2 regions of the Heyndrickxia acidicola genome follow, and region 1 is predicted to be linked to the other one. Evidence: predicted binding sites of a transcription regulator. Region 1 holds the regulator's gene; the other holds the start of a gene.
The links. Region 1 encodes LexA, which represses DNA repair genes until DNA is damaged. Its sites were predicted from a motif close to CGAACATATGTTCG; they were not measured.
Positions count from the first base shown of each region.

Region 2: a site for LexA is predicted at 2,107-2,120, ahead of A5N88_RS02075 (DNA polymerase IV). Genes of this name have one in related genera too.

Region 1 covers NZ_KV440953.1:1,543,681-1,554,163, reverse strand. Annotated here, with positions in the region: gene miaA (tRNA (adenosine(37)-N6)-dimethylallyltransferase MiaA) at 1-23, shown strand, start outside; gene hfq (RNA chaperone Hfq) at 50-286, shown strand; gene spoVK (stage V sporulation protein K) at 924-1,868, shown strand; gene hflX (GTPase HflX) at 2,173-3,420, shown strand; gene A5N88_RS07200 (methionine gamma-lyase family protein) at 3,433-4,695, shown strand; gene A5N88_RS07195 (MerR family transcriptional regulator) at 5,055-5,456, shown strand; gene glnA (type I glutamate--ammonia ligase) at 5,538-6,872, shown strand; gene A5N88_RS07185 (OsmC family protein) at 7,541-7,960, shown strand; gene A5N88_RS24240 (YjcZ family sporulation protein) at 8,021-8,149, opposite strand; gene lexA (transcriptional repressor LexA) at 8,544-9,167, opposite strand; gene yneA (cell division suppressor protein YneA) at 9,390-9,713, shown strand; gene A5N88_RS07170 (YneB family resolvase-like protein) at 9,721-10,380, shown strand; gene A5N88_RS07165 (DUF896 domain-containing protein) at 10,483-10,483, shown strand, end outside.
Region 2 covers NZ_KV440953.1:444,714-455,196, reverse strand. Annotated here, with positions in the region: gene zwf (glucose-6-phosphate dehydrogenase) at 1-56, shown strand, start outside; gene A5N88_RS02080 (YueI family protein) at 367-828, shown strand; gene A5N88_RS02075 (DNA polymerase IV) at 821-2,041, opposite strand; gene A5N88_RS02070 (chemotaxis protein CheW) at 2,435-2,917, opposite strand; gene A5N88_RS02065 (tripeptidase T) at 2,988-4,109, opposite strand; gene A5N88_RS02060 (acyl-CoA carboxylase subunit beta) at 4,237-5,787, opposite strand; gene mce (methylmalonyl-CoA epimerase) at 5,936-6,346, opposite strand; gene prli42 (stressosome-associated protein Prli42) at 6,648-6,740, shown strand; gene A5N88_RS02045 (L,D-transpeptidase) at 6,809-7,315, opposite strand; gene A5N88_RS02040 (aromatic acid exporter family protein) at 7,343-8,326, opposite strand; gene A5N88_RS02035 (BrxA/BrxB family bacilliredoxin) at 8,439-8,876, opposite strand; gene A5N88_RS26040 (hypothetical protein) at 9,303-9,431, opposite strand; gene meaB (methylmalonyl Co-A mutase-associated GTPase MeaB) at 9,774-10,483, opposite strand, start outside.

The DNA of each region.
Region 1 (10,483 bases):
AATTAAAATCGAATACTTTATGATAGAGAAAGAATGAGGAGGATTCCAAATGAAACAAGCAATCAACATTCAAGATCAATTTTTAAATCAATTAAGAAAAGACAATACCTCTGTAACAGTCTTTTTGCTAAACGGTTTTCAACTTCGCGGGCTTGTTAAAGGGTTTGATAATTTTACTGTACTGTTTGAATCTGACGGCAAACAGCAGTTGGTATACAAACATGCCATTTCTACGTTTTCACCACAAAAAAATGTTCAAATTAATTTTGAAGAACCTCAAAGCTAAGAACTTCGTTATCCATATGTAGAACTTTTTAAGGCAAAGGAGTGCACAATACTCCTTTGCCTTTTTATTTGCACCAGGAAATTAAGATTTTTTTCTTGTTTAGCTTGAGAGTCTATCGGATATCTCCGTCTCCTAACTAAGATAAGTCAACATCAACTTGTGAATAACCTTGCTGTGTTTTCTTTTTCTCAGTCGAGACTTCGTAATCCCTAGGCCGATGAGAAAGGCGCTTGCGCTTTTTTTGTTTTCTGAGGGCCTTGGTAAAGACTCTGTTGTTTTTTTAGATCAAGGTAGGTTTTGCTAAAAGAGATAATGGACGAAGAACTTAACAGGGAATATGAAACGAGTGAAAATCATAAACAAAGTCATGAATGGTCATGCAATGAATAAAATGAAAAGAGGCCCATTATTTCTCGGGAAAGCGCAGGAAACGACAGAATCTTTGTATTTGTATCAGTTGAAGGAGGATTTTGTCGTAAATCGCATCCCTGAATACTTACTCTTTAAGTATTATCTAAACAAACATTTAGAATACGGTAGTTGTGTTCTTTTTTGTATAAGGGACTTTTGAAAATAGGCATTTGTCACGTTTTTTTTCTTGTAGAGTATAATGCTGTTAGAATGTGAGGTGAACGCTTTGGATCAACCTATCCGTATGAAAAATAACGGACAAATTAGTATTGTACTAAACGCTCAGCAAAGGGAAGCTGTGAATATGAATGTGATCCATAAAGATGTTGTTCCAAAGACGAATTCCGTAGAGCATGAAGCTTTAAAGGAAATTGAAAATGAATTGTCTGCCCTTGTAGGGATGGATGAAATGAAAAAAATGATTAAAGAAGTTTACGCGTGGATTTACATTAATAAGAAAAGAGAAGCGGCAGGCCTGAAAACAGGGAAGCAGGCCCTTCATATGATGTTCAAGGGAAACCCAGGTACAGGGAAAACAACTGTTGCTAGGCTTATTGGGAAGCTTTTTCAAAAAATGAATGTCTTAAGCAAGGGGCATTTAATTGAAGCAGAGAGAGCGGATTTAGTTGGAGAGTATATTGGCCATACAGCCCAAAAAACAAGAGACTTAATTAAGAAAGCATTAGGCGGTGTACTGTTTATTGATGAAGCATACTCCCTCGGAAGGGGAGGGGAAAAGGATTTCGGAAAGGAAGCCATAGATACTTTGGTTAAACATATGGAGGACAAACAGCATGAATTTATTTTAATTCTTGCAGGCTACTCCAACGAAATGGAATATTTTTTAAGTTTAAATCCGGGACTCCATTCCCGTTTTCCTTTAGTTTTCCAATTCCCTGACTACACAGTGGAGGAATTGATGGAAATTGGCAAACGAATGCTAAAGGAAAAGGAATATTTACTTAGCCATGATGCGGAAAGAAAATTAAAGGAACATCTTTATCATTTAAAAACAAATCTGCATGCATCCAGCTTTTCAAATGGCCGCTATGTAAGAAATATCATAGAGAAATCGATTCGTTCACAAGCAATGAGACTCTTATTGCAAAACAGTTATGATAAGCATGACTTGTTAACCCTTCGAAGTAATGACCTTATCTTTCAAGAGTAGTCACGAGGCTTTATTTGTTCACATCCCTAAAAAAGGGCTTAGATGAACAAATAAAGCCTTTTATTGAAGGAACAGAAGTGAAAAAATACACATTAAATAAGTAATTAACCAAATCTTTTATTGATTTTTGCGCTGAAAAAGGATAAAACCAAATAGGCAGTGTGCAAATTTTTATATAAGTGATTTTAGGTCACTTTTTCATTACTGCCTATACATACAAAAGGGAAAATATAAAGCTGAAGTTTTAGATATTGAAGCTTTTTTGGTAAAATATTATAAACGAGTCCGAGAGGGAGGACAATGGATGGAAGAACAAATGGAAAGAGCCATTTTGGTTGGATGCTGGCTGAACGAAGAGGAAGCCCGTTTTTTATATTCCATGGAAGAACTGGGTGCACTGACAGAAACTGCTCGCGGTGAAATAATTGCAACCGTTACACAGAAGCGGGATCGGATTGATTCCTCTACTTATATTGGGAAAGGGAAGGTGGAAGAACTCCAAGCCCTTGAAGAAGAGCTTGAAGCTGATCTCATCATATTTAATGATGAGCTTTCACCAAGTCAGCTGAGGAATCTATCCAGGCACTTGAATGCTAGAGTTTTGGATAGGACTCAGCTGATTCTTGATATTTTTGCACAAAGAGCACGATCAAAAGAAGGGAAGCTTCAAGTGGAATTAGCCCAGCTTCAATATATGCTCCCCCGCCTAGTTGGCCAAGGAAGTGAGCTTTCAAGGCTTGGAGGCGGGATTGGAACCAGAGGGCCAGGTGAGACAAAGCTGGAGTCCGATCGTCGTCATATCCGGAGAAGGATTGATGAAATAAAAAATCAATTAAGTGCCATTGTGAACCATAGAGAGCGTTACAGGGAACGAAGAAAAAGGAATAAAGCTTTTCAAATTGCTTTAGTCGGATACACGAATGCCGGTAAATCCACTTTGTTTAACAGGCTGTCTTCAGCTGATTCCTATGAGGAAAACCAGCTCTTTGCTACACTTGATCCTATGAGTCGGAAAATGATTCTTCCAAGCGGATATTCAGCCATTCTTACAGATACAGTCGGGTTTATTCAGGATTTGCCAACTACACTGATTGCAGCCTTTCGTTCTACTTTGGAAGAAGTAAAAGAGGCGGATTTGCTGCTCCATGTAGTTGATAGTTCAAATCCTGATTATGCAAATCACGAAAAAACAGTTCATAAACTTCTTGATAATTTGGAAATGAACCAAATACCTCAATTAACAGTGTATAATAAAGTCGATGAACAGCATCCAGACTTTTGGCCGGCTGCTGGCAATAAGATTGTGATAAGTGCTCTTGATAAGTCTGACAGAGAAAAGCTGAAGCATCGTATAGAGGAGCAGGTGCTAGAACAAATGAAGGCTTACAATGTCCTGGTGCCATCTACAGAAGGGAAGCTTTTAGCAGCTTTGAAAAATGATACCATCTTGCGTGAATTGGTTTTCCAGGAAGAAAACCAAACGTACAGATGTAAAGGATATGCTCTAGAAGACCATCCGGTGGTCGGAGAGCTGGCTAAATTTGATCGATAGAGGAGTAGCGAAATGTTTCAGTTTTTAGTAAATGGTGAGAAATTAAAGCCGATTGTAGAAGAAATCGAGAACCAAATTGTGTATAAGCATCAGAAAATAGACAGAAGGATAGAAAGTAATCAATTTAGAGTACTTCAAAGCTTTCGTTCCCACCGTGTAAGTGATACATATTTTAATCCTACAACGGGTTATGGATATGATGATATAGGCAGGGATGCACTGGAAAAGATCTATGCAGATGTGTTTGGCGGAGAAGCAGCTCTTGTGAGGCCTCAAATTATTTCTGGAACCCATGCCATAACGATTGCTCTTTTTGGTGTTCTTCGTCCTGGCGACGAACTCCTTTATATAACTGGGAAACCATATGATACGTTAGAGGAAGTAGTAGGCATTAGAGGGAGTGGAAACGGCTCTCTAAAGGAATTTAATATTGATTACCATGCAGTTGATCTTGCTTCAAATGGAGAAATCGATTACGAGGCGGTAAGAGCAGCTATTAAACCGAATACGAAAATGATTGGTATACAACGGTCAAAAGGATACGCTAATCGTCCGTCTTTCAGGGTGAATGAGATTGAAGAGATGATTCGTTTTGTGAAAGAAATCAAGCGCGATGTGGTAGTGTTTGTAGATAACTGCTACGGCGAATTTGTAGAAGAATTAGAGCCTTGCCATGCAGGTGCGGATTTGATGGCCGGATCCCTCATTAAGAATCCCGGCGGTGGAATTGCCAAGACAGGGGGATATATAGTTGGGAAAAAAGAATGGGTAGAAGCCTGTTCTTATCGGATGACCTCTCCCGGAATCGGCGCAGAAGCAGGTGCCTCGCTATACAGTCTTCAAGAAATGTACCAGGGCTTTTTTCAGGCTCCGCATGTTGTGGGGCAGGCGCTCAAAGGGGCTGTATTTACATCCGCTATACTCGAACATTTTGGCATGAATACACATCCAGCCTGGGATGCAGAAAGAACGGACTTAATACAATCAATCCAATTTGACGATCCGGACAAGATGATTGAATTTTGTCAGGCCATTCAGTTTGCTTCGCCCATTAATTCATATGTAACACCTTACCCAAGCTACATGCCTGGATATGATGATGATGTAATAATGGCTGCGGGAACGTTTATCCAGGGGGCGAGCATCGAATTATCTGCAGACGGCCCAATACGTCCCCCTTATACGGCGTATGTACAAGGAGGACTAACATACTCACATGTGAAAATTGCCGTTTTATCAGCCTTGGACAGGCTTTTGGACAAAGGATTAATTTAATTTAATTTTATAAGCGGATGGAGCGGGTTCTATCCGCTTTTTTAAAAAGGAAAGTATGAAAAATGTTATCCAATGCAGTCTCTGATTAGCTCCAGTGCCAATCGGCGTACAGATTCTAAGTTTCCTCCTTTGAAAAGTCAACATCAGTTCGTAACTTCCTCGCTGTGTTTTTTCTCAACTAAAGACTACAAAACCCTTACAAAATAAGCAAGGGGGTTGTCTTATTTTAGAAGATAAGGAAGCTTTTTTTGTTACAACAATTTCGAAAGAATTTTGATGTAAGGTATTCTAACATTATGTTGACAAAAAAACTCACATAACATAAAATGAAAGTAGTTAATAGAAAGTGAGAGATCATAATGGGTCGTAAAGAAATTCGCCGTTCTATGCCATTATTGCCAATTAGCATCGTTATGAAGTTAACAGATCTTTCAGCAAGACAAATTCGTTATTATGATGAACAGGACTTGATTTCTCCGGCAAGAACAGAAGGCAACCGCAGGCTCTATTCCTTAAATGACGTAGATGTATTGCTTGAAATTAAAGATTTGTTGGAACAAGGTATAAATATTGCTGGAATAAAGAAAATATTCCATATGAAAACTGTACAACACCATATAGAAGATGAAAAAAACAGTGGGAAAATCAATTCAGATCTCTCTGATGAGGAAGTAAGGAAGCTGCTTCGGCAGGAATTATTGCAAGTGGGAAGATTTCAAAAGCCCGGAATGCAGCAAAGAGAGTTTCCGCGTTTTCATTAAAACATTTCTTTTCTGATTTGTGTGTTCCTTTTTAAAGTTAATAATATATACTTTTGTGGAGTTTAAGGGAGGAAAGAAACAATGGCAAAATATACTCGTGATGACATAACTAGAATTGCTAAAGAAGAAAATGTAAAATTTATCCGTTTGCAATTTACCGACATTCTGGGAACCATTAAGAATGTGGAAATTCCATACAGCCAGCTGGAAAAGGCATTAGACAATAAAATGATGTTTGACGGCTCATCTATTGAAGGGTTTGTAAGGATTGAAGAATCTGATATGTATCTATATCCGGATTTGGATACATGGGTTATCTTCCCTTGGACTGCTGAAAAAGGCAAAGTTGCCCGTTTGATTTGTGATATTTATAATCCAGATGGAACTCCATTTGATGGTGATCCGCGTAACAATCTGCGCAGAGTATTAAAAGAAATGGAAGAACTTGGATTTACGAAATTCAATCTTGGACCTGAACCGGAATTCTTCTTATTTAAATTAGATGGAAACGGTGAACCTACTCTTGAACTTAATGATAATGGCGGTTACTTTGACTTAGCTCCTACAGATCTTGGTGAAAATTGCCGTAGAGATATTGTTTTAGAATTAGAAGAAATGGGATTTGAAATTGAAGCTTCCCATCATGAAGTGGCACCTGGTCAGCATGAAATTGATTTTAAATATGCTGATGCTATTACTGCCTGTGATCAAATCCAAACATTTAAGCTTGTAGTTAAAACCATTGCACGCAAACATGGGTTACACGCAACTTTCATGCCTAAGCCGTTATTCGGTGTGAATGGATCCGGAATGCACTCAAACTTATCTTTATTCAAAGGGAATGAAAATGCATTCTTTGATCCTAAGGGCAATTTAGAACTAAGTGAAACAGCTCATCAATTTCTAGCGGGTATCCTGAAGCATGCTACGAGCTTTACTGCTGTTACAAATCCGACAGTAAACTCATATAAGCGTTTGGTTCCAGGATATGAAGCACCATGCTACGTTGCTTGGTCTGCAAGGAACAGAAGCCCATTAATTCGTATTCCTGCATCCCGCGGCTTAAGTACACGTGTGGAAGTAAGAAGCGTAGATCCAGCGGCAAACCCTTATTTAGCCATGGCGGTATTGTTAAAAGCTGGCCTTGACGGAATTAAGAATAATCTGGAAGCTCCTGCACCAGTTGACCGCAATATCTATGTCATGAATAAGCAAGAGCGTGAAGAAGCAGGTATTACTGACCTTCCTGCTACACTTATCCAGGCTTTGGATAACCTTAAATCCAATGAAGTGATGACTAGTGCACTTGGTACACATATTCTTGATCACTTTGTAGAAGCGAAAGAGATTGAATGGGATATGTTTAGAACACAAGTACATCCATGGGAAAGAGAGCAGTACATGCAGCAATATTAATAGATGGAAGCCTTGGTATATAGTGCCAGGGTTTTTTTCTTTTGTGGGCAGAAAAGAAAGTGGACAGGTTATTTTCATACTGCCCACAAACTGCCCTCATAAAATGAAATTTACTCAACAATTTTAATTATATATTCCTCATATTCATTCATGCTCTTCTCTTCAATTTTTTTAGGTATACAAGCATATACATCTGCTGTAATTTGAATGCTGTCATGTCCAAGAAGTTCATAGGAAAATTTATATCTGCAAATGCAACTAACTCTATAAATAATTATTAGCCAGTAACGAGGAAAATTGAGGATGGGCAACCTTATTCCAAATACACATTTAAAAAAATGAAAGTGCAAATACATGAAATACTTGCTATTTCCGTAAACTAATAATCTTGGCAGGGGCAGATTTTGTATATTTAAGAGTCCTCCTCATATGGGGAGGACTTTGGGGTACAAAAATATGAGCTATGCTAAAATTTCTTTAACATACTTATACATAAACATAATGTGCAAATGTTTTTTGGAAAAGCTGCCTAGCAGCAATAAGCTTGACGGCATCTCCATTTTAATGAAGGAGAAAATTAGAAATATTATGAGTGGTTGTAGAATGGCATGTTAGGAAATAAACTGAATTAAATGACTGAAATACTGTTGAAAGGGGATTGATTATCCATGAAGCTGAGTGTTGAATGGAAAGGAAAAATGGCCTTTGAAGGAAGCACGCCATCAGGACATTTTTTGAAAATGGACGCTTCTCAAGAGGATGGAGGGCAAAACAGCGGGGCAAGGCCAACAGAAATGTTATTAAATGCTCTAGCAGGCTGTACAGGAATTGATATTATTTCTATTTTGGATAAGATGAGGTTAAATGTTTCATCCTTTAGTATGGAAGTAGAAGGAGAACGTGCTTCTGAACACCCCAAACGATTTACGGATATTCATATTCACTATGTACTTGAAGGTGAGCTTCCTGAAGAAAAGGTTCATCGTGCCATCACATTGTCAAAGGAAAAGTATTGCTCGGTTGCACACTCATTAAGTGCCGCCCTTACGATGAGTTATGAAATTAATGGGAAAAAGATAAAAGCTTAGTTTTTGAAGAGCAGCTTTGAAAAAAAACCTCTAATAAAAGTATTAGAGGTTTTCATTACATTAGTTAAAGCAAACAATAGCTCCTACAATGATTAACAAAATGAATAGTACAACGATTAAAGCAAAAGTATTTCCGCCAGTATATGCTGGATAAGCGTAACCATAGTTACATCCGCCAAAGCAGCCCATATGTTACACCACCTTTCTTCTGTTTATACAGTATATGTGCATTTGTCATAAGGGTACTAGGGGAATGCGGATACTTTTATTGTAAAATTTAACTGTAGCTGGTTTCTAAGGATCTTGCGAAATATGATTTGGAGAATTTAATGAAGGCTCTTTTTGTAAGCTTTGTTGCTATTGGACATAGTACTATCATAATAAATATATGTTCAGTATTAAAACTTGTGAAGAGCTTAAGAAAAATTGCTGAGAAGACAGACAACACTGAATAATTCTTTGTACGTAAAGCAACAATCTATACTAAACCAGCTTTAATAAAAAATGTGGAACTATTGTGGAAATAAAAAATCAGGCCTTCTTTAAAGAAGCCTGATTTTTTTTATTAAATTAAAGAACAAAATTAGTGGATGGCCTGTCTATATAAACCGATTACTTTACCAAGAATGGAAACACTGTTTAAAATAATGGGTTCCATGGTGGCGTTTTCAGGCTGTAAGCGGAAGTAATTCTTTTCCTTAAAGAAACGCTTTACAGTGGCTTCATCATCCTCAGTCATCGCCACCACAATATCTCCGTTGTTCGCTGTCTGCTGCTGTCTGACAATTACATAGTCACCATCCAGGATACCTGCATCAATCATACTTTCACCGACAATTTCAAGCATAAAAATGTTTTCGTCAGCTGGAGCAAGTTGTTCAGGAAGCGGAAAGTACTCTTCGACATTTTCTATTGCTGTAATTGGAAGCCCGGCTGTTACCTTTCCAACCAAGGGTACATTCATCACGTTTTGGCGAGGAATGTTATCATGCTCTAAATCTAAGATTTCAATTGCACGCGGCTTCGTCGGATCTCGCCTGATAAGCCCCTTGCTTTCAAGCCTTGATAGATGTCCATGGACAGTTGAACTGGAAGCGAGGCCTACTGCTTCTCCTATTTCACGAACTGAAGGCGGATATCCTTTTGCTTTTACTTCCTGTTTTATGAATTCCAGAATATCCTGCTGCCTCTTTGAAAGTTTTGTCATTTATTACACCCCGTTTTCATAATTAATATGAGAGTCTCTGCCTATGAATCTTTTATTTATAAATACACCTATGTATCTTAGCCAGCTTTATTTTGAATTAATTATAACATGTATATCTGAACAGTACAAACATAAGTTCGAAAAAACTGTTGACTAAAAACAAATGTTCGTATTATACTTTTCTTAACAAAGCGAACATACATTCTCGAAAGGGTGTTTTATATGACTACTTATATTAAGAATTATTCATATGCTATACTTTTTATTGTCATTTCATTTCTTTTTGGAATCTATGTCATATTCTCACTGAATGACGATACTTCCTCCTATGAAAGAGTAGTGGTTAAACAGGGACAGTCTATATGGGAAATTGCATCTATTTATGAAAATGATTATTCTATGTCAACACAACAGTTTATTAAATGGGTACAGGACCATAACAATATTGATAGTGAAACCATTAAAGAGGGGGATATTCTTACCATACCTGTTAAAATGAAAAAAGAATTTAAATTGCAGAACAAATTGGCACTGAAGACGGAGTAAGGACATCATGAATTCAATTATATACTGCAGGGTTAGCACGACAAAGAATACACAGGAAACATCATTGGAAAGGCAGCACGAAGAGCTTGTGGCTGCTGCTGGTAAATGGGGTTTTACAGTGGTAAAAGTAATTAAGGATCAGGCCAGCGGCTATGACCTTGAAAGACAAGGCATCCTTGAAATGCTTGATTATATTAAAGAAGATAATGTACAAGCTGTACTAATTCAGGACGAAACCAGAATAGGGAGAGGCAATGCAAAAATGGCATTGCTGCATGTTTTATATAAAGAAGGAATTAAGGTATACAGTTTAGCGCAAAACGGTGAATTGGAGCTTTCAGATTCTGATTCAATGGTGCTGCAGATTGTCAGCATGGTAGAAGAATATCAAAGAAAACTGCACAATATTAAAATAAAGCGTGGAATGAAAAGAGCGGTTGAAAACGGATATAAGCCTGAAAAAAACCTTAAGGGCCGAGGCAATGAAAACGGAAGAGATAGAAAAGATCTCCCTGTTCAGGAAATTGTCCGGCTTAGGATGAACGGATTAACATTTAACGATATAGCAGCTACTTTAAGAGGCTTTGGTTACAATGTGTCAAAAGCAACTGTTCACAGGAGATATCAAGAATTTATAGACTCCAGGAAGAATGATGATACGCTATAACCATGAGAGGCTTTTTCTTGCGATCTATTCCTTTTTCTAGTAACATTACGATATTCAAAACATTTCCGTTTACGTGTTTATATGTTGAAGGGGGAAGTGAGTA
Region 2 (10,483 bases), 1.1 Mb from region 1:
AAAAAGACGGTTTCTTCTGGTGGCCGGTAACCAGCCTGGATGTGAAGGATTACTGAGCTTGCTAAAACATGTGTTTTCCTTTAAAGTAAAATGCGAAAGCTCGTGCCAAAACGGCATGAGCTTTTCACGTTGTTTACTACGAATTATTCAATGATGTCCAGCTACAGCGCCTATCGGCTTGCGTATTTCTCCGTCTCCTCCCTGCGATAAGTCTACATCAGCTCGTTCCTCGCTGTGTTTCCTTTATCTCAGTCGGAGACTCTGAAATCCGTACGCCGATGAGCAAGGCGCTTTCGCTTTTCTTATTTGGAACACATTCAACGTATTTCGCTTATGTTGTAACAGAGTGATTAAGGGGTGAAAAACATGGCTCAAAAGCCCGATATAGAAGATTACCTGCAAAAAGGGATGTATGGAACAAAGGAAACGAAGCCGGAAGAACGCAAGAAATTTTTAGGGACTCTGCGTGAACGAATTGTCATCGCCCTTTTAAAAAACCAGATCTACGAAAATGGAACATATCCTGAAATTGAAGAAAATATGAAAAAACATAAACAGGCAACCCTCTATCTCAATGGAGATGTAAACTATAATTATTTATCAAAATATATTGCCATAGCAAAAAAACACAGTATCCCCTTCTCCATTGTTTCCAAGCATACAGGCGATACCAATATAGGCCTGGTGCTTGCATACAACTATGCCATCGATCAGGAGGAGATATACCTTACGAAAAAAAATCAGGCAGCCAGCACGGCACCCATCAAAAAAGGAGGAGTGCTCTCCTCCTTAAAAAAAATGATAAAAAAACCCAAAAAAACTACTTAAAAGGCTTTTCAGATGAAGGTTTCTGTCTTTCTGTTACACCATTTTGAAGGGCTTTTACGCCAAACCTTTGCCTAATATCATCTATAGCGCGGTAGAGCGGTTCTTTTTTGGCCGCTTCTTCGTAGGAAAAGAGATCAAGCTGTTCCACTGCATCCTGTTTCTCAACCAAATCCTGTCCTGTCACACCTAACAGACGGACGGGATTCCCGTTCCAATGCTTAAGAAACAAAGCCCTTGCTGATTGAAAAATAGCCTCTTTGCTTTGAATCGGATTTTCTAATTTTCGGCTTCTTGTAATTGTCTTTCTGTCTTTGTATCGAATGGCAACCGAAACATTCGCAGTTAAGTAGCCTTTCCTTTTTAAGCGCTGAAAAGTTTCTTCAGACAATTTTTCAAGCTGCTGCAGGAGTTCTGCTTGATTGGTCATATCTCTGGGCAAGGTGCGGGAGCTGCCAACACTTTTAAACTCACTGGCAGAATCAGGATCAACATGACGATTATCAATGCCTCTTGCCCGTTCCTTTAAAAATGCTCCCCTAATTCCCAAAAGCTTTCGAATCTGAATATCATGGACTTCTGCCAGATCACGAATGGTTTTAATACCAGCCAATTCAAGTTTTTCAGCTGTTTTTTTCCCCACACCATGCATTTCGATAAGCGGGAGCGGCCAGAGGACCTCTTGAATGTCCCTTTTTCTCAGGATTGTAATCCCCATCGGTTTCTTCATGTCCGATGCCATTTTTGCAAGAAATTTGTTAGGCGCAATCCCAATGCTTGAAGGAAGATCGAGTTCTGAAAGCAGCTGCTCCTGAATCGTTTTTGCAATCTCTATAGGCGTACCCAGCTCAAAGCAATCTGTGATGTCTACATAGCCTTCATCAATGGATACAGGCTCCACTAATGTAGTAAATTCACGCAGGACTTCAAACAATGCATGCGATGCATTACGGTACCTCTCAAATGTTGGCGTCCGTATAATCAGCTGTGGGCAAAGCTTCTTAGCTTCCCAAAGAGGCATGGTAGTTTTTATGCCGAATTTCCTGGCCTCATAGCTACATGTCACAATAATCCCTTTTCGTTCCTCCGGGTTGCCGGCAATGGCAAGCGGCTTCCCTTTTAACGATGGATCATATGCCATTTCGACAGAAGCAAAAAAACTGTTCATATCAACATGCAAAATGACCCGCCCATTTTTGGGATAGTATTCTTTCAAGGTTCTCACTTCCTGTATAATCTCTCTTTATTATATCAGGGATAGAAAAAAAGGAAAATATTTTAGAAACAAACGTTTGGGTCGATTCTTTTTAAGAGGCACTTCAAAAAATGGGGATGGAGATAACTAATCATTGATTTCATGCACTATGACCATCTGATATTCACATATAGCCTTCATTTTGCACTTGGAAAATGATTTTACGGGCGAAAATATTGGGTTTACGGGCGAAAAACAACACTTTTTGGGCGAATCAGGCACAAATACCTATGCACACACACAACACACCACCCTATTTACTTTACTCGACTAAAGGGGTCAGACCCCTTTAATGAACTACCGTGTAAAAGTAATCAAAAATGCATGTATCCCTACATGCATTTTTCTTCGCAATTATACTTCTTGTTCTGCCCGATATTCGCTCATGTAATGTTTGATTTCCTTAATTCCATCCAAAGCTTCTATGAATTTTTCTGTATCCACCATGGTGATAAGACGGCTGTCTAAATTGGCAATGCCTGATAAGTAGCTTGTTTTCTGATAGGCAATCAATCCGATCTGCTTAAGCTGATGTTCGGAAATGTCAATAATCTCCTTTGCATCCTTTACAAGTAGGCCATAAACGAAGGATTGGATATCCAATACAATTATTCGGGAAGAACCCCCGATATCCAATTGATGGCCATACAGCACATTTTCAAAGTCAATAGCCGGTATCAACTCATCCCTCACCTTTGCAACGCCCTTCACAAAACCAGGAAGCTGCGGAATGGGAGTAATATTTTCAAATTTTTCTATAGAAATCACATTCGGGATAGGGATGCCATATTCTTCATTCCCCGCTGTAAAAACAAGTGCTTTGCTTAAACCCTCCACACACTTTCCTCCTTCATTCTTTCCTTTTGAATAAGGAAACAGACCGCCTAAACGGTCTGTTTGTAAATACTTATTGTTCTGCAACTTCCTTAATGATGGCTACAACCATTTCTGAAAGCTTTACAAGCTCTTCAACCGGCATACGCTCGTTCGTTGTATGAATTTCTTCATAGCCGACAGCCAGATTGACAGTCGGGATGTTGAATCCGGCAATCACGTTAGCATCACTTCCGCCTCCGCTTTGTTCCAGCTTGCTTTCTCGGCCAATCTTAGCCGCAGCTTTTTTAGCGATTTCCACTACCTGGTCACCATCTGCAAATTTAAAGCCTGGATACATTACTTGCACATCCACTTCCACTTTGCCGCCCATTTCATCTGCTGCTTCATGGAATGCTTTTTTCATTTTTTCTACCTGTGCTTCCATTTTTTCAGGGACAAGCGAACGTGCTTCTGCCAGGATATCTGCACGGTCTGCCACAATATTCGTTGCCTTCCCGCCTTCAAAACGGCCAATATTGGCAGTTGTCTCAGAATCGATACGGCCAAGCGGCATTTTAGCGATAGCTTTGGAAGCAATGGTAATAGCAGAAACACCTTTTTCAGGAGCTACGCCTGCATGTGCTGTTTTCCCATAAATAGCAGCTTTAACTTTTGCTTGAGTAGGAGCCGCAACTACAATAGTTCCAACCTTTCCGTCACTATCAAGGGCAAAACCGTATTTTGCTTTTACAAGAGAAGGATCAAGTGCTTTTGCGCCGACCAGACCTGACTCTTCCCCTACTGTAATAATGAACTGGATGGTTCCATGCTCGATGTTTTCTTCTTTCAGTACACGAAGGGATTCAAACATTGCCGCAAGGCCTGCTTTATCATCGGCACCCAGGATTGTTGTTCCATCTGTTACAACGTAGCCGTCTTTAACAGATGGCTTTACCCCTTTGCCAGGTACAACTGTATCCATGTGGGACGTAAAATAAATGACATCCGCCTCTTCTTTTGTTCCTTTTAGGGTACAGATCAGGTTGCCGGCACCATGTCCGGTTTGAGCAGTTGTATCGTCCTCATAAACCTCGACGCCCAGGTCCTCAAATTTTTTCTTCAGTACTTTTGAAATTTCTCCTTCATTTCCTGTTTCGGAATCAATTTGAACAAGTTCTAAAAATTCATTAAGTAATCGTTCTTGGTTAACCATCTATAGGACCTCCAGATTGTATGTATTAACCATACTAGTATACTGCTAATTTTTTCAATGGACAAATATTCGTATTTGATGGCGGTTTTTCGAGCTATTTATATGTGGTTAAATTCTGCAAACCATATTACAACGGGATATTCCCATGCTTTTTCCATGGGCGCTCTTCCTGTTTATTGCGAAGCATTTCCAAAGCCTGGATGAGTTTAATCCTTGTATCCCTAGGATCAATGATGTCATCTACCATGCCGCGTGCTGCTGCAACATACGGGTTGGCGAATTTTTCCCTGTATTCTTCAATTTTTTGTGCCCTTGTGGTTTCCGGATCCTCACTTTTTTGAATTTCTTTGGCAAAGATAATATTGGCTGCACCTTCAGGACCCATAACGGCAATTTCTGCATTTGGCCATGCAAAGACCAGGTCAGCCCCGATGGACTTGCTGTTCAGCGCCACATATGCCCCTCCAAATGCTTTTCTCAGAATCACAGTAATTTTAGGAACGGTAGCTTCAGAGTATGCATATAGAATTTTAGCTCCATGGCGGATAATGCCTCCGTGCTCCTGCTTGATGCCTGGGAAAAATCCTGTAACATCCTCAAAGGTTATGATTGGGATATTAAAAGAATCACAGAAACGGATAAACCGAGATGCCTTGTCTGACGAATCGATGTCAAGCCCTCCCGCCATCACCTTAGGCTGATTGCAGACAAGACCAACGACTTCACCGCGGATTCTGGCCAATCCAATGACCACATTCCTTGCAAACTCCTCCTGGATTTCCATAAATGATTGCTCGTCCACCACCTGTTCAATAACTTTTCGGACATCATATGGCCGAATCGCATCAAATGGGATGACATCTGTTAAATTTGCCCGGTAATCATCTTCCCCAGGAAACTTCTCTATAAGAGGCTTTTCCTTATTGTTTTGCGGCAGATATCCTAAAAGCCTGCGAACCTTTTTCAGTACTTCTTCTTCGGTTTCTTCACGAAAATGGGCATTTCCGCTTATCGTGTTATGGACCCGTGAGCCGCCGAGGTCTTCAGACGAAATCTTCTCACCTGTTACGGTCTCAATCACCTTTGGTCCTGTAATAAACATTTGGCTGGTTTTGTCCACCATGAACACAAAATCCGTAATAGCAGGTGAGTACACTGCTCCCCCTGCGCATGGTCCCAAGATGACGGAGATTTGAGGAATAACTCCTGAATAAATCGAATTTCGGTAAAAAATCTGCCCGTATCCGTCCAGAGAAACAACACCTTCTTGGATGCGCGCTCCTCCTGAATCGTTTAGACCAATAAAGGGTGCACCATTCTTTGCTGCAAGATCCATCACATTGGCAATTTTTTGGGCATGCATTTCACCAAGCGCTCCGCCAAAAACGGTAAAATCCTGCGAAAACAAATAAATAGGGCGTCCATAGACCTTAGCATAGCCTGTTACAACACCATCACCCGGTCCTTTGACCTGATCAAGGCCAAAATCGTGGCTCCTATGCTCCAAAAAAGGGTTTAATTCAATGAATGAACCTGGATCGACAAGTAATTCAATGCGTTCACGCGCAGTAAGCTTCCCCTTTTCATGCTGTTTTTCAATTTTTTCATCGCCGCCGCCAAGCTCTACTTCACGCCGTTTATCATAAAGCTCATTTAGTTTTTCATAAATGTCCGTCATTTCCATCACCTGCTTTTTAAATTGACTTTGTTAAAGGAGTGGAACGGCCTTTTCATCCGCCTTTCAGATAAACTGAAAGATTATGTGCAAAAAGCCGCTATCAACATAGAAATTTAACAGAGCCTTTAAATTAAGTATCTTTTTCCATTCAGTGGCTTTTGTTTTGTTTCTCACAAAGCTCATACAGGACTCGATGGCCTGATACGGGATGCATAAAAGCAACTAATGCTCCGCCTGCACCCGTTTTTGGTTTATCCTGAAGCATTTTAATGCCCTTTGTCTTTAATTCCTCAATTCTTTCCTCAATGGACTCCACTGCAAGTGCAATATGGTGGATTCCTTGTCCCCTTTTAGCCAAAAAGCCCGCGACAGCGCTTTCTTCAGATAAAGGCTCAAGCAATTCAATTTTCACATTTCCTGCATCAATAAAAGCAACCCTAACCTTCTCAGAAGCAACTTCTTCGAGCCCTATACATGAAAAACCCAGTACTTCTGTATAAAAAGGCAATACTTCCTGGATGGATTGAACTGCTACACCAATATGATCCACTTTTTTCATCCCGCGTCCCCCTTGGAGTGTACTTGCTGACAAAAGAAGGCTCTATTTATTCATCCCGTTGATTGCAGCTTTAGACAGACGGTAATAAAGCCCTGGTATCTGCTTCCATCACTATTGCGCCAAATCAACCTTAAGCAGAATAAAGCCGATAGATAAAACATATATGTATTCTCTATAGAAGGACAGAAATCCTTCTTTTTAGACAAAGAAATCCATTTCCTTCACAAAATCATCACTTGTTAGAAAAACGCATTCCCGATACAATATATAGAAAGAATAAAATGGACAAGGAGTGGTCTCTATGTCTAAAAAAACCACAAGAATAGTGGTATTTATTATGCTTTTTGCTATGCTTGCCACAACCATATTATCAGGCATTGCCATGTGGCTATAAAGGCTGAAACCCCCTAGGACAAATAAATACTGAAACATGAAAAACCCCCGTACATACGGGGGTTTTGTTCATTTAATAACTCCTAGTTCCTTTCCTAGCTGCTCCAATGTTTTGGATGAACGGGTAATGAAAATCTTAGTCCCAAGGGGAACTTCATCATAAATGGTTTCCAGTTCTTTTTTGGGGAGCCGAATACAGCCATTTGAAATATACTTACCAATAGACCAAGGCTTATTCGTACCATGAAGACCATAAATTCTCCCATCCGTGCCGCGTGCATCAAAACCAATCCACCTTGAACCAAGAGGGTTTCTGGGATCTCCGCCTGGAATATTCTCCTTTCGGAAATAAGGGTTCTTCGCTTTCACGATAATCGTGAAAAATCCTTCAGGCGTCAGGTCGTCTGTTCTCCCTGTCGCAATTCTCGTTTGAACAGCGATTTTCCCATCGCGAATCCAGGCAAGCTCATTTGTTTTTTTATTGACAATGATATACGGATCTCCCAGCAGGGCCCTGTCACCTAATGGCCAGGTTGGTGATCCAATCAAAAAAAGGATGGCTAAAAATAGTTTCATTATGATCACCTGAAAAACAATTTTTGTTTAGTTTGCTTTCCCCAGGCGAATTTCATTCCTTTTTTGTTTTTCCTTAAAGGTGCTTTTAATAATTAGATAATCTTCCATTTCCCGCAGAAATTGAAACAAAGCTGCCCTCGCTTCAAATTCCTCCCGCGTTTTTGGCAGCTCCATATCCTGAATGGATTCCTGCAGCTGTTCCAATTTTTCAAGCCTCTTTAAAGCAGTATTGCGGGGTTTTATATTCTCTTTTAGCTCTTCAATAAAGTCAGCAACCATTTGGCGCTGCTCCACCATGTGTGAAATAGATGTGATCAGCCTTAAATTACGCTCAATAATTTCAAATTGCTGCTGCCGCATTTTAAAATAAGTATAGTAATAGGATTCATTTGTCATTAAATGATTTTCTACATCCCGAAAAGCTAGCTGAATGCCCTTTTCAAGCAAATCGCCCGTTTCTGTTATTTCACGGCCGTCCCACGACATACTGTTGGTTCGCAGGTAACAGATGATTTCCTCAAAAATCTTGCGAAAATCGTCTTCAATTTTCTCCTGATACTGTTTTAGCTTAGCCTCAATACTTGGCATATACAAGTTTACAATTAGTGCTACACTGAGCCCAATAACCACAATAGAGATTTCATTGATGATAAAGTGCAGTGAAATGCTTCCTTTTGCAAAAAAATGCAAAATAATGACACTGCTTGAGACAACCCCCTCTTTTGCTTTTAACAGGACTGTTGTCGGTATAAATAGAAGAAGCTCTATCCCAATGGCAATGGGGTTATAACCCAATATTTCAAAGAACACAGTGGAGAATATCATAGCTGTAATACAAGCTACAAAGCGCGTCCATGCAGCATGAATAGATTTCTTTTTCGTATTCTGTATACAAAGTATTGTAAGAATTCCTGCTGAGAGGAAATTTTGAAGATGGAAAAGCTCTGAAATAAAAATCGCAATAGGTGTTCCCAGCGATGTTTTTAACGTTCGGTATCCAATTCTGAACATAAATCTCTCCTGTAAATAAAGCTTTTGGTGACTACTATACCATAATGAAAGGCATAAAGAACAAAAAAAATCCGGCTGAATGGACCGGATCTTCTTTGTAAGCATTTACTTTTTATATTTCTTCACAATATTTATCAAAACTGTCTTGAAGCTTGTTCACAACAGACATTGGATCATGCCCTTCAATTTCATGGCGCTCAACCATTGTAACAAGCTTGCCGTCTTTTAATAAAGCAAATGAAGGAGAAGATGGAGGGAAGCCAGTAAAATAACTGCGTGCTTTTGCTGTTGCTTCTTTATCCTGTCCTGCAAAAACGGTTACTAAATGGTCAGGGCGTTTGTCTGTATGAATGGCATGTGCCGCAGCAGGGCGGGCGATTCCGCCTGCACAGCCGCAAACGGAGTTTACAAGCACAAGGGTTGTCCCTTTTTGATTAAGTGCATTATCCACTTCTTCAGCGGTTTTCAATTCCTGATAGCCAGCATTTACAGCTTCTTCGCGCGCCTGGCTAACGACATCATTCATAAAAAGATTGAAGTCCATGTTCATCTTCTATCTTCCTTTCCAGTTCAATATAATACTATTTAATCATAACAGGAGAAAAACACAAATGACAAATTTTTAACCCGAAACGTTTATAAAAATATTGAACTGGGTAAACTGGTATTACATCTAGATCCATACCCCTAAACTCCCTAGATGTTTTGGATAGCGTTTTGTGGTACGCTGTCCTTTTTTATTGCCGCTTGCTTATTGAGGCAGCCTTTTGTTAGAGGCTGTTTTTTTTCGTTCTGTTTATGTTTTCGTTTATTGATGTGTAAAAGGCATCTTTAAACACGCCTTTTAAAAAGTGAAAAGGCTAGAAATGAATGTAAACCAAAGAGGCTGTCCAAAATGGTGCGATGATATCAAGTGACCTTGGCTATAGCAACTTTATTTGCTTGTTGCTTTCCACTGCAAGCACTTCTTTTCACTTCAATTAACCTTTGAGTTAATTCCAAATTGGGATTGTACATAGATAAAGGCAGCATTCTTATCATCCTCTGCTGGGTTGATTTCCGCTGCAGGCGCTCGCTTTCCGCGGGCGGCGGGGAGCCTTATCATAGTAAGCTCCTGAGGAGGTCTCCCTATAGCCAGCTAATCCCGCAGGAGTCTTTTACCTTCCACTCTAATTAACGTTGAATCCAAACGATCATTGGGTATTACTAGGTATGTTCGGCGCTATTCGTCCTGCCTGTTCATTTCTGCTCAAAGCCATAGAGACACCTTGCTAATATTCGCACCAATTGTTCTTCCCCCTTTCTCCTTTTTCTGTCCAATAATAAAAATGAGGTGACTCAAAGCAGCTTATAACCGCCTTTTGAGTCACCCTCTTTTGTTCCTTCCTTTACTAAAATGAGCTATATTCATAGAAACTGGAGCATTATGTTGCCTGGAATCACTGTCTCAAACTTCCGGTTTATTCTGCTGAAACTCCTGAAACAATGAATCCACCGCTTTAGAAACAGGAACATCCCCCTTGATGACAGATGCTTGCAGAGATGGAAGAATGCGTTTAACACCGGGATGATCAAAAAAGGCATTTTCAAGCTTTTCTCTAATCATCGAATAAAGCCATTCTTTTTCTTGGAGATGGCGCCTTTCTGTAAATACACCCGATTCTTCCCCTTTTTCCTTAAATTTCTGAATAACAGACCAGAGCGCTTCTAATCCTGTTCCATGGAGTGCAGAACAGGTAAAAGCTCTTGTTTGCCAGCCTTTAGTTGCCGGCAGCAGAAAATGGAGAATTTGATTATATTCGCGGCAGGTTTTTCTGGCCAATGTTACATTTTCACCATCTGCTTTATTAATAACAATGGCATCAGCCAGCTCCATAATTCCCTTTTTCATCCCTTGCAGTTCATCTCCAGCTCCAGTCAGAGCAAGCAGCATAAAAAAGTCAACCATTCCTCTGACCATTACTTCGCTTTGCCCAACACCAACAGTTTCAATCAGTAAAACATCATATCCTGCTGCTTCGCATGCAATCACCGTTTCGCGAGTTTTCCGATGCACTCCTCCAAGTGTGCCCCCCGATGGAGAAGGACGGATAAAAGCATTTGGATGTCTCGCGAGATTTTCCATTCTCGTCTTATCGCCGAGTATACTTCCGCCTG